Regions from separate parts of the Mesorhizobium sp. B2-1-3A genome, predicted to be linked through region 3. Evidence: predicted binding sites of a transcription regulator. Region 3 holds the regulator's gene; each other region holds the start of a gene.
What was found. The regulator LexA, encoded in region 3, represses DNA repair genes until DNA is damaged. The targets are predictions, from matches to a motif close to TGTTCNNNNTGTGTTCNG.
Positions count from the first base shown of each region.

Region 1: FJ977_RS04905 (2'-5' RNA ligase family protein) is a predicted target of LexA. The motif match lies at 1,691-1,708, and genes of this name have one in related genera.
Region 2: parE (DNA topoisomerase IV subunit B) is a predicted target of LexA. The motif match lies at 1,385-1,402, and genes of this name have one in related genera.

Region 1 is NZ_VFWK01000001.1:979,266-983,471, forward strand. Features, by position in the region: gene FJ977_RS04895 (SRPBCC family protein) at 1-446, shown strand, start outside; gene FJ977_RS04900 (SnoaL-like domain-containing protein) at 540-893, opposite strand; gene FJ977_RS04905 (2'-5' RNA ligase family protein) at 1,033-1,650, opposite strand; gene FJ977_RS04910 (aldehyde dehydrogenase family protein) at 1,803-3,230, opposite strand; gene FJ977_RS04915 (ABC transporter ATP-binding protein) at 3,269-4,206, opposite strand, start outside.
Region 2 is NZ_VFWK01000004.1:280,418-284,623, reverse strand. Features, by position in the region: gene FJ977_RS17085 (type II and III secretion system protein family protein) at 1-217, opposite strand, end outside; gene cpaB (Flp pilus assembly protein CpaB) at 308-1,234, opposite strand; gene parE (DNA topoisomerase IV subunit B) at 1,473-3,530, shown strand; gene FJ977_RS17070 (FUSC family protein) at 3,577-4,206, shown strand, end outside.
Region 3 is NZ_VFWK01000004.1:517,513-521,718, forward strand. Features, by position in the region: gene FJ977_RS18210 (ComEC/Rec2 family competence protein) at 1-2,394, shown strand, start outside; gene lexA (transcriptional repressor LexA) at 2,388-3,125, opposite strand; gene FJ977_RS18220 (pyridoxal-phosphate dependent enzyme) at 3,477-4,206, opposite strand, start outside.

The DNA of each region.
Region 1 (4,206 bases), on a different contig from region 3:
ACCTCGTGCTGGAGCGCGTCATCGATGCGCCGCGCGAATTGCTGTGGCGGGCGTGGACGAAGCCGGAGCATGTCAAGCAATGGTTCACGCCGAAGCCGTGGATGATCACCGACTGCGAGATCGATCTCAAGCCAGGCGGGTTGTTCAGGACACGCATGCAGTCGCCCGACGGAAAGGAGGTCAACGACCGCCGCTGCTGCTATCTCGACATTGTGCCGAACGAGCGGCTGGTGTGGACGGATGCGCTGCTGCCGGGCTATCGGCCGTCAGGCGAGCCCTTCATCACCGCGGTCATTTCCCTCCAGCCCGATGGCCGGGGCACGCGCTACACCGCCACCGCCATCCACCGCGACGAGGCGACCCGCAACAGCCATGAGGAGATGGGGTTCTTCGATGGCTGGGGCACGGTGGCCGACCAGCTTGCCGAGTATGTGAAGACGATTTGAGCCTCTCACATGGCGGCCAGGACGGATGTCCCGGCCGCCATGCTTGTATCTCGAAGCGAAGAGCAGGCTCCGAGGTCGGAGGCATCTCCTGGCTCAGTAGTAAAAACGCTCTTCGGTGATCTTGCCGTTCTTGACCGTGTAGAGGCCAACCTCGTCCATGGTTACACGCTGGCCGGTAGCCTTGGGCGTGACGTCGAATGTGAAGCGCACCGCGAACTGGTCGCCGTTGACATAGGGTCCCTCGACCGAGCCACCGTGGACCTCATGGTTCTCCTGCCACCATTGGCCTTTCTGCCTGAGGGCCTCCTTGCCGTGGCTGACGGCCATCGGTCCCTCCATGGCTTCGTAGCTGGCGATGTCATCGGCATTGTATTTTTCGGCGGCACCGTTGTGGTCTCCCTGCTTGAGGAGCTCGGTGAAATCCTTGGCAATTTCCGCGATGGTCATTTTGTGTTCCTCCTGTTCAGACGCACTCGAAGTAGGGATACGCTTGCCGGCCCGCCACCCCTGCCCGCATGACAGCTGACAAGGTGTGTCAGGACGATCGATATAGCGCGGCTGTGTGACGATGATTTGCGGCGGCGGCTCACATACCCGCAAGGGAATCGTCCTGACCGGTCAGCTGCCAGATCGCCGGACATTCGTATTTGCCCTGATAGCTGCGGATCAGCGCAAAGCTGCGCACCTTCCAGGATATCGGCTCGACAATCTTTTCCCGCACGTTCGGCATGCCTTGTCTATCACGAAGCAGCGTGACATGTGGCTCCAACGAACTCGTGACGAACGGCTGCAGCGGGCTGTCGTCGATCACAGCAGAGAGCTTTCGCCAGAAGGCTTGCAGGGTCGGCGAATGGTCGCTGCTGCGAAGCACCAGCGCTCCGCCGCCGAAGGCCGACAGGCGGTCGAAGCAAACTTCGAATGGCGCGGCCTGTATCAGCAAGCCGACATGGCGGGCGATCTCCACCACGCGCTTCTCTTTGCCGTCGCCAAGGCCCATAAGGGTTATGTGTATCTGATCGGTTGGCGTCAGCCATCCTCGCAACCCCAGTTCCCGATTGTAGTGCTCTGCCCTACGCCGCAGCATCACGTTGACCGGGGCTTCGACCAGCAATGCGTAGAACAGATGCGGGTCCCGGATTGGACTCGGTTCCTCAAATGGAAAAGAGGTCTGGTCGTTCTTTGCGAATGCCGGTTGCCTACTCATGACGGAACTCGTTCGGCAAATTGAATCCAGTCGAGCAATATAGAACATAAAGTGAACAAATCAAGCTGAAACGAAACAGGCGCTGATGCTCTCCGCGTCAACGCCTGCAACTTCAAGATTGAGGGAGCCCTGCCAGGCAGGGCTCCCGAAACCTACGCCCCGTAGCCGATGATGCCCTTGACCTCGAGGAAATCGTGGATTGCCCAGTCGGCATATTCTCGGCCGTTGCCCGACTGCTTGTAGCCGCCGAACGGTGCGAACGTGTCCCACTCGGGATAGTTGATCGAGACCTGCCCGGCGCGCAGCTGGGCGGCGACCTTGCGAGCGCGTTCGATGTCATGCGACTGCACATAGGCGGCAAGGCCGTAGACCGTGTCGTTGGCGATCTTCACCGCGTCGTCGTCATCCTTGTAGGAAATGACCGACAGCACCGGCCCAAAGATCTCTTCCTTCTCGATGGTCATGCCTGGTGTGACATGGCCGAACACGGTCGGGCGGACATAGTAGCCGCGGTTGAGGTGTTCCGGCCGGCCGGGACCGCCGGTAACCAGCGTTGCGCCTTCCTTGATGCCGGCCTCGATCAGCCGCTGGATCTTGTTGAACTGGAGCTCGCTGACGACCGGGCCAAGTTTGGTCTCTTCATTGCGCGGATCGCCGACATTGTGTGCTTCGGCCGCCTTCTTGGCGATGGCCAGCGCCTCGTCGTGGCGGGCGGCCGGCACCAGCATGCGGGTCGGCGCGTCGCAGGACTGGCCGCTGTTGCCGAAGCAGCCCTCGACGCCCTTGCGCACCGCCGTTTCGAAATCGGCGTCTGCCAACACGATGTTGGCCGACTTGCCGCCCAGTTCCTGCGCCACGCGCTTGACCGTCTGCGCCGCCGTCTGTGCGACGATGATGCCGGCGCGGGTCGAACCGGTGAAGGACACCATGTCGACGTCGGGATGGCCGGCCATGATCTGCCCGACATCGGGCCCGGTGCCGTTGACCATGTTGTAGACGCCCTTCGGCACGCCGGCGGCTTGCATCACTTCAGAGAAAACAATGCCGCTGATCGGCGCGATCTCCGAAGGCTTCAGCACGACGGTGCAGCCGGCGGCGATGGCCGGCGCCACCTTGCAGACGATCTGGTTGAGCGGCCAGTTCCACGGCGTGATCAGCGCGCAGACGCCGATCGGCTCCTTGACCACCATGGTGCCGCCGCGTTTCTCCTCGAATTCATAGTCCTCCAGCGCCTTGATGGTGGCTTCCATATGTGCGCGGCCGGCCCAGGCCTGGGCCTCGCGCGCCCAAGTGATCGGCGAACCATTTTCCTGGCTGACCGCCTGGGCGATATCCTCATAACGCTCGTTATAGACTTCAAGGATGCGCTTCAGCAGTTTCAGACGCTCGGCCTTGCTGGTCTGCGAGAAGGATGGGAAGGCGGCCTTGGCGGCGGCGACAGCGTTGTCGACATCGGCCTTAGAGCCGACCGAAATTTTCGTATAGGCCTCTTCGGTGGACGGGTCGATCACGTCCAGCGTCGCCGGCACCACGGGCGCCACCCATCTGCCGTCGATGAAGAAGTTGAGATGATTGCTCATTGGGTGTGCTCCGATTGTTTGGAAAGGATTGGGTCAGATTAGCTTGAAAGCATAGGGCAGTTGGCGCCACGGCGCAGGCTGATATGCGCCACGTCGCCGACGCTGAATTGAAAACCCTCGGCCTGGCGCGGGGCATCGATGACAACAGGCGCGCCTTTTTCGAGTTCGGCATGCAGGCGCAGCGTGCGGCCGTGAAAGACGATGCTGTTGACACGTGCCGGCGCCGTGCCGGGCGCGGCCTCGGTCGTCGCCAGCAGGTCCTCCGGACGCACGCCGATAGTGCGCACCTCGCCTTCGCCCGGTGACTGGCCGGTTTCGGAAATGGCCTCCAGCGGCAAGGTGCCGGCGGTGAAACGCAGGCGATCGCCATCGCGGCCGACAAAACGTGATTGCAGGAGATTCATGGTGCCGATGAAGCTCGCCACGAACTTGGTTGCGGGCCGATCATAGAGGGTCGCCGGCGGCGCGATCTGCTCGACGCGGCCCTTGTTCATGACGACGATACGGTCGGAGATCGACAGCGCCTCGGTCTGGTCGTGGGTGACCATCACGAAGGTGGTACCAAGCCGCGACTGCAGCCGCTTCAACTCGACTTGCATCTGTTCGCGCAGATGCGCATCCAACGCCGACAGCGGCTCGTCGAGCAGGAGCACGCGCGGCTCGCAGACGATGGCGCGGGCGAGCGCGACGCGCTGGCGCTGGCCGCCCGACAGTTCCAGGACGCGAGCGCGAAGCTTGTCGGCGAGACCGACCATCTCCAGGGCTTCGCCGACGCGCTTCGCCTGCTCGGCGCCCGACAGTTTTCGCAGGGACAGGCCGAAGCCGACATTTTCGGCGACGTTCATATGCGGAAACAGCGCATAGTCCTGGAACACGGTATTGACCGGCCGGTCGAAGGGCCGAAGGGCAGTGATGTCACGACCGTCGAGCAAGACCTTGCCGCTCGACGGGCTTTCGAAGCCGGCAATGACACGCA
Region 2 (4,206 bases), 240 kb from region 3:
CATAGAAGGATTTGTCGGTCAGCGGATTGACGTTGGCGATCTCCGGATCGCCGATGACAATCTGGTAGAAAGCGGCGCTCGTCACGATCGTCTTGGGCTTCCCCTTGGCGACCTTGATCGACGCATTCTTGGTCGCCGAGACATAGACGACGTCATTGTCCGCCTTGGCCGCGCCAGGCAAGGCAAGCATCCCGCTCACAGCCACGGCAACCGCCATCCCCAAGATGCGCACGAAGCGCAACCGGCCTGCCATTCGATATAGGGTACGCATCAACATTGCCCCGTCCCGCCCGGTCCCCACCGGCATTTACTTCTGGTCCCGCGCAGGAACCTGATATTCCTCGGCTTTCGTGCCGCGCGTCACGATGACCGTCTTGAATTTCGGCTTCTCCGGCTCCTTGGTCATTGCGTCGAACAAGGAGCCGGCCGCGGCCTGAGCCTTGGCCGCAACCGATCCGCCGAAGGAAGAGATGGTGGTGACGCCATTCTTGCCGTCGCCGCCTTCGCTGGCCGAGCGCAGCGACAGCGACAGCGTGCCGACGGTGCGGGCAAGCGCCACTTTCTGCGCGCCCTCGGTCGTCACCTCTATGGTCACGGAATTGGCCACCTGCGGCGTGGTCTGGCGCTCGTCGGCGCCCTGCCCGACGCTCAGCACCTTGGCGTCCGCAACCACGATCTCGGAAGTGATGGTCGAACCGGCCGCCCCTTGCGCGTTCTTGGCGACTTCCTGGATTTCGCCGGCATCGCGCGTCAGCACGACATCGACCCGGTCGCCCGGCGTGACGAAGCCGCCGACACCGGCGATCTCGTCGGTGCGGATGGTGACCGCGCGCATTCCGGGGGTCAGCATGTTGGAGAGCGTCGCGCGGCCGTTTGGCCCCGACAGCTTGGTCAGCAGCACCGGTTCGTTGACCTCGATCGGCGACAGCACCACGCGGCTGCCTTCGCCAAGCAGCCCGTCGATGGTGGCAAAGGCGCCCTGCGGCAGGGAATCCTGAGGCCACGGGATTTCGATCAGCTTTGCACGGTCGAGTTCCATGCCGTAGCGCAACGACGCATTCGCCACCACGATGGTCTTGAACTCGATCCTTGGCGGAGCTGGGGCAGCGATCGACGACGTCTTCTCCTCGGCGTCGGCCTTGGCCTGGCTTTTGACCCAGAAATCCGCGGCAAAGATCGATATCGCGCCGAAAACGGCGGCGATGCCGATCATCGTTATGGCCTTGCCCCTCACGCCGAAACCCCTGCTGCCCGTCGTTTCTTGTTATGTTGGGCTCACGCTAGGCCGCTTTGTTAAAGAAACAGGAATCCCGGCCAGCCGTATCGGACCTATTTCCGCCCGCTTGGTTATCGAATGGTTTTAAGGTAAGAGGGGGTCAAATCCCCGAACGTAACAGGAACTTCCGTCGCTTGGCGCTGAAAAGCGTGGCAGTATCGGCGGGTGATTCGCAGCACCGGACCCTATGGCAGGCATGGACGACAACAACGATCTCTTCGGCAATATGGACAAGCAGCCGCAGCCGGTTCGCACACCGGCGCGCCCGGCGGATCCCCTTGTGCAGGCGGCGGCCAAGCGCCCCGCAGCGACCAAGGATGGTAGCGAGGGCTACAGCGCCGCCGATATCGAGGTGCTCGAGGGCCTGGAGCCGGTGCGTCGCCGGCCAGGCATGTATATTGGCGGTACCGACGACAAGGCGATGCACCATCTGTTCGCCGAGGTCATCGACAATTCGATGGACGAGGCGGTTGCCGGCCATGCCACCTTTATCGACGTCGAGCTTTCGGCCGACGGGTTTCTGACCGTTACCGACAATGGCCGCGGCATCCCGGTCGATCCGCATCCGAAATACAAGAAGCCGGCACTCGAAGTCATCATGACGACGCTGCATTCGGGCGGCAAATTCGATTCCAAGGTTTATGAAACCTCGGGCGGCCTGCACGGCGTCGGCGTTTCCGTTGTGAACGCGCTGTCGGATCATCTCGAGGTCGAAGTCGCGCGAGGTCGTCAACTATACCGCCAGCGCTTCTCGCGCGGCATTCCGATAAGCGGTCTGGAGCACCTCGGCGAGGTGCACAACCGCCGCGGCACCAAGACCCGGTTCCATCCCGACGAGCAGATCTTCGGCAAGGGCGCGGCTTTCGAGCCGGCGCGCCTCTACCGCATGACGCGCTCGAAAGCCTATCTGTTTGGCGGCGTCGAAATACGCTGGACCTGCGATCCCTCGCTGATCAAGGAAAAGGACCAGACGCCGGCGAAGGCGGAATTCCATTTTCCAGGCGGCCTCAAGGACTATCTCAAGGCATCGCTCGGCGACGACTTCCAGGTGACGCGGGAAATCTTCGCGGGTAAAAGCGAAAAGCAGGGCGGTCATGGCTCGCTCGAATGGGCTGTGACCTGGTTCGGCGGCGACGGTTTCATCAATTCCTACTGCAACACCATCCCGACCGGTGAAGGCGGCACCCACGAGGCCGGTTTCCGCAACGTGCTGACGCGGGGCCTGCGCGCCTATGCCGATCTCGTCGGCAACAAGCGCGCCTCGGTCGTCACCTCCGAAGACGTCATGATCTCGGCGGCCGGCATGCTATCGGTGTTCATCCGTGAACCTGAATTCGTCGGCCAGACCAAGGACAGGCTGGCAACGATCGAGGCGATCCGCATTGTCGAGACCGCGATCCGCGATCCATTCGACCATTGGCTGGCCGACAATCCACAGGAAGCCTCGAAGCTCCTGGAATGGGTGATCGCGCGCGCCGACGAGCGGGTGCGCCGGCGCCAGGAGAAAGAGGTGTCGCGCAAGAGCGCGGTACGCAAGCTGCGCCTGCCCGGCAAGCTCGCCGACTGCACGCAGAACGCGGCGGCCGGTGCCGAACTGTTCATCGTCGAAGGTGACTCCGCCGGCGGCTCGGCCAAGCAGGCACGCGACCGTGCCAGCCAGGCCGTATTGCCGCTGCGTGGCAAGATCCTCAACGTCGCCAGCGCCGGCAACGACAAGCTGGCCGCCAATCAGCAGATATCGGACCTGATCCAGGCGCTCGGCTGCGGCACGCGCTCGAAGTACCGCGACGAGGATTTGCGCTACGACCGCGTCATCATCATGACCGACGCCGACGTCGACGGCGCCCACATCGCCTCGCTGCTGATCACCTTCTTCTACCAGGAAATGCCGGCGCTGGTGCGTGGCGGCCATCTCTATCTGGCGGTGCCGCCGCTTTACTCGATCAGGCAAGGTGGCAAGGTCGCCTATGCCCGCGACGACGCGCACAAGGACGAACTCCTGCGCACCGAATTCACCGGGCGCGGCAAGGTCGAGCTTGGCCGCTTCAAGGGCCTGGGCGAAATGATGGCCTCGCAGCTCAAGGAGACCACCATGGACCCGAGGAAGCGTACGCTGCTCAGGGTCGACGTGATCGACGCCGAGGCCGCGACCAAGAACGCGGTCGACGCGCTGATGGGCACCAAGCCGGAAGCCCGCTTCCGCTTCATCCAGGAGCGTGCCGAATTCGCGGAGACGGAAGTGCTGGATATCTGAGCGCCACCCGGTCCATAACACGGGCTCCAGTTGCGGAGACGAGCATGTGACCCGGGCACGGCTGAAAGCCTATTTCGAGACAAGCTTGGCCGGGCTGACACAGCCGACGCACTCGGACTGGATTTTCGCCCTGCGAACCGTTTCGGCCGGGCTTATCGCGCTTCTCGCCGCCTATGCGCTGCGCCTCGATCACCCGCAATGGGCGATGATGACGGTATTCATCGTCGCCCAGCCCGTTGCCGGCATGGTGCTGGCAAAGGGTTTTTACCGTCTGCTCGGCACGCTCGCCGGTGGCGTCGCCGCGATCGGCATCACCACGATCTTTGGTACCGGCCCCTGGGTGCTGGTGACGGTGCTGGCGGTTTGGATCGGCATCTGCACCTTCGTCTCCTCGCTGCTGCGCAACCCGGAAGCCTATGGCGCGGCCCTGGCCGGCTACACGGCCATGATCATCGGCCTGCCCGCCTTCGGGCAACCGCACCTTGTCGTCGACCTTGCAGTCGCGCGCTGCGCCGAGATCGTACTCGGTATCGTCTGCGCCGGCCTGACCAGCCGGCTGATCCTGCCGAAACTGGCCAGTGACGCCATCATCTCGCGGCTGAAACGCTGCATTCTCGACCTCGCCATCTATGCCGGCGGTGCGTTCTCCGGCGGCGATCGGGCAACGCTCATCGGA
Region 3 (4,206 bases):
CGGTCCCTGTTTGCGATCCCGCCGCCGGCCTCGCTGCCGCCATCACCTCTCGTTCCTGGCTCCGGCAGCCGACCTTTGCCAGCGGGTGCCCCAGCACCAATTCCGCCCGCCACTGGCAGGATTGCGCGTATCGGGCGGCAAATCGGCCAGGCTTCCTTGCCTCGCCTGCGCCACAGTGTGACGACAGCAGCGGAACTGGAACTTGACCGAGGCGTCGCCTTCCTGCTGGTGCCGGTCTGCCTGGCCGCTGGTGCGATCGGCTATTATTCGCTGGCGGCGGAGCCTGATTTTGCAAAGCCTGTCGCGATCGTCGCACTGATGGCGATCTGTGCGCTTGTCTCGCGCTCCTGGCCGAAAACCCATCTGGCTTTCATGGCGGCATTGTTGTGCGCGCTGGGCCTGCTTGCCGCCAAGGTCGAGACCTGGCGGGCGGACACCCGGATGCTGGGTTCGGAAATCTCGACGCAAGTGACCGGCCGCGTCGTCTCGCTCGACCGCATGGAGACCGGTCGCATCCGATTGACCATAGACGTGACGTCGACGGCGCGGCCAAAACTGCGTTACGCGCCGGAAAGGGTCCGGCTCTCGGCGCGCAAGATACCTGACGACATGACCGCCGGCTCGCTGATATCGGGCTATGCCAAACTGCTGCCGCCGACCGGCCCGGTGCGGCCGGACAGCTACGATTTTTCCTTCGACAGCTACTTTGCCGGCATCGGCGGCAGCGGCTTCTTTCTCGGCAATCCAAGAATCGTCTCCGCCGACGACGATGAGATGCCGCTGTCGGCCCGCCTGTTTTCAGGGATAGAAAATGCTCGCGAAGCCATCGCCGACCATATCAGGAGCGTTGTTGGCGGTGCCGAAGGTGAGATCGCGGCAGCGCTGATCGTTGGCGTGCGCGCCGGCATTCCCAATGAAATCAACGAAGCGATGCGGCGCACCGGCATCTATCACATCATCTCCATTTCGGGACTGCATATGGCGCTGGTCGCCGGCACCATCATGGGTCTGCTGCGCGGTGCCTTCGCGCTGTTCCCGGATTTCTCCGCGTGCCGGCCGGTGAAGAAATATGCGGCCGCCGCGGCACTGTTCTCGATCGCCGCCTACCTCATCATCTCAGGCGTCGTCGTTGCAGCCGAGCGCAGTTTCATCATGCTGGCGGTGATGCTGATTGCCGTATTGTTCGATCGCGCGGCGCTGACCATGCGCAACCTGGCGATCTCGGCGATCGCCGTCATCGTGGTGTCGCCGCATGAGGTGGTCGGCCCGAGTTTCCAGATGTCGTTCGCCGCAACGGCCGCGCTGGTCGGCGCCTATGCCGGCTGGGCGGATCACCGTGCGGGAAAGGCAAGACCGCCACCGCCAAAGCGGTCCCTGCCGGGGTTCCTGACGCGAAGATTCCTGCTGGCGACGGGCGGGTTGGCGATGACCTCCATCATTGCCGGCTGCGCCACGGCGCTATTTGCCATCTGGCATTTCCAGCGTGTGTCACCGCTCAGCCTGTTCGCCAATCTCGCCGTCATGCCTATCGTGTCACTGATTGTCATGCCTTTCGCTGTTCTCAGTTCTCTTGCGATGCCCTTTGGTGCCGATAGTCCCTTTCTCTACGTGATGGGCAAGGGCCTGACCGTGATGATCGCCATATCGGCGTGGATATCGGAACGCTCCCCCGTCGATGCGATCGGGCTGATTTCACAACACTCCGTGCTGCTGGTGACGATTGCCCTGGTCATCGCGACGATGGCGACGACATGGCTGCGGCTCGCGGCAGTGCCATTCGCGCTCGCCGGCCTGTTGACTGTGTCTGATACGCGCGTGCCGGATGTGCTGATCTCCGAAGATGCGCGGCTGGTCGCGGTGCCGATCGGCGGTGGCGAACTCGCGGTCAGCCGAGCTCGTCCGAACGAATTCACCGTCGACAATTGGAAACGCGCGCTGGTGTCCGAAACCATTGTCACACCGGAGATGTTCAACAAGGCGGACGGGCAATTCGACATTGCCGATGCCGTCAATCTGCCGCCAGGGGCGCCGTTCTACTGCACGGAAGGCATCTGTCTCGCCCGGCATCCGTCTGGCGCGATCATCGCGCATGTCGAAGACCGCAAGGCTACCTGGAAGGCCTGCGGCTTCGCCGACCTGATCGTTGTCAATGACGCGACGGGCTACGATGCCTGCCACAACCCGCTGGTCCTCGTCATCACCAAGCGGCAACTTGCACGCAAGGGCAGTGCCGCCGTCTTCTTCGACCGCCAATCGGCGACCGGTCCGCCAACCGTCAGCTTCGCCGTGGACGGGCCGTATCGGCCCTGGCACGAGCAACGAAAGTTTTCGCGTGAGGCGAGGGGGCTGCCGCCCTATCAAAAAGCCGAAATGCCGGCTGCTCCTGCTCAGTAGCGCCTGATCAGCCCGACCAGCTTGCCTTGCACCTTGACCCTGTCCGGCCCGAAAATGCGCGTCTCGTAGGCCGGGTTGGCGGCTTCAAGGGCAATCGAGGCGCCCTTGCGGCGGAACCGTTTCAAGGTCGCTTCCTCCTCGTCGACCAGCGCCACGACGATCTCGCCCGGGCTCGCCGTATCGGCGTTGCGGATAATGACCGTGTCGCCATCGAAGATGCCGGCCTCGATCATCGAGTCGCCCTTGACCTCCAGCGCATAGTGCTCGCCACCCATGATCATGTCCGGCGGCACCGAGATCGAATGCGTCTGATGCTGGATCGCATCGATCGGCACACCGGCGGCGATACGGCCCATCACCGGGATCGACACGGCGGAGACCGCGTCGTCGTCATTGCCGGCAGAGGGCAAGCGCGACGGCGCCGGCTTGATCTGGCGGCCGAGGCCACCCTGACCGAGACTGCCCTGAATGACACTCGGCGAGAATTTCTTTGCGGCGTTGAGGCCGGGCGCGATCGAATCCGGTAGCCGCAGCACTTCCAATGCCCGCGCCCGGTTGGGCAGCCGCCTGATAAAGCCGCGTTCCTCCAGTGCCGTGATCAGGCGATGGATCCCTGACTTGGAGGCGAGATCGAGCGCTTCCTTCATCTCGTCAAAGGAGGGCGGGATACCGCTTTCCTTTAGCCGTTCATGGATGAACATCAGAAGTTCATGTTGCTTGCGCGTCAGCATGGCGCCCCCCAGGCATTGAACGAAGGGTGTGAATCGGAATCGAAAAACAAACCCAGAACAAACACTATCTGTTCCAGTTGTGTTCCGCAACTGTTTAAAGTTTAGTGAATTTGTTAAGGCATCTGAAATTATCCGCTGCCGGCGGTGGGCAGCAATCGACCACCTCCGCGCCAAGGCGAGCATTGAAATCATTTTGGTTAATGGCCTGTGGTCCACCCTCTTGTCCCGCTTGGCATCAGCGTTTGAAGCGCGTTCACAGGGCGGATTGCATGGGCCAATCGATCCATTTCGACCGGAACGAAACGAAATCAAAACGCCAACAATCGCTGGCTATCCGGGGATAGAACGCGTTCAGGCTTCCGGCATCGCTCCGCCCAGAATCTGCGCATAGGCGCCGGCATCGATATTGCCGCCGGAGATAACGCAGACGACGTTGCCGGTTGCCCGCTCGCTGCGGAGAGCGGCGGCGAGCGAGGCGGCACCCGCGCCTTCGGCCACGATCTTTGCCTTCGAGAACAACAGGCGCATCGCTTCCGTGACCTGGTCGAGACTGACGGCAATGGCGCCGTCGATAGACTGGCTTGCCAATGGCCATAGGCCGGGCACCAGCGATGGGCCGCCTATGCTCTTGATGAAGGAGGGGCGCGTCTCGATCTCGACAATGCGTCCGGCCGCCAACGCCGCCGTGACCGGAGCCGCATTCTCATCCTCGACGGCGAAGACCTTGGCCTGGCTCCGCATCGCCTTGACCGCACTGGCGACACCGGTTGTCATGCTCCCTCCGCCATAAGGTGTCAGGACGCAATCGACCTCGGGCAGATCTTCGGCGATCTCGAGGCCAATGGTCGCGTTGCCGGCAAGCACCGCCTGGTCGGTGACCGGGTTCACCAGGAATTCCGCGCCCTCCGGCCGCTCCGTTCCGATGATGTAGCGCCACCATGTCTCGTGCGAGACGAAGCGCACGTCGCCACCAAGGCCGCGGACCCCGTCGATCTTGGTCTGGGGTGCATCGGCATACATGTAGGCGGCCATCGGAACGCCAAGCGCCCGTGCCGCCCAGGCCATTCCGTAGGCCATGTTG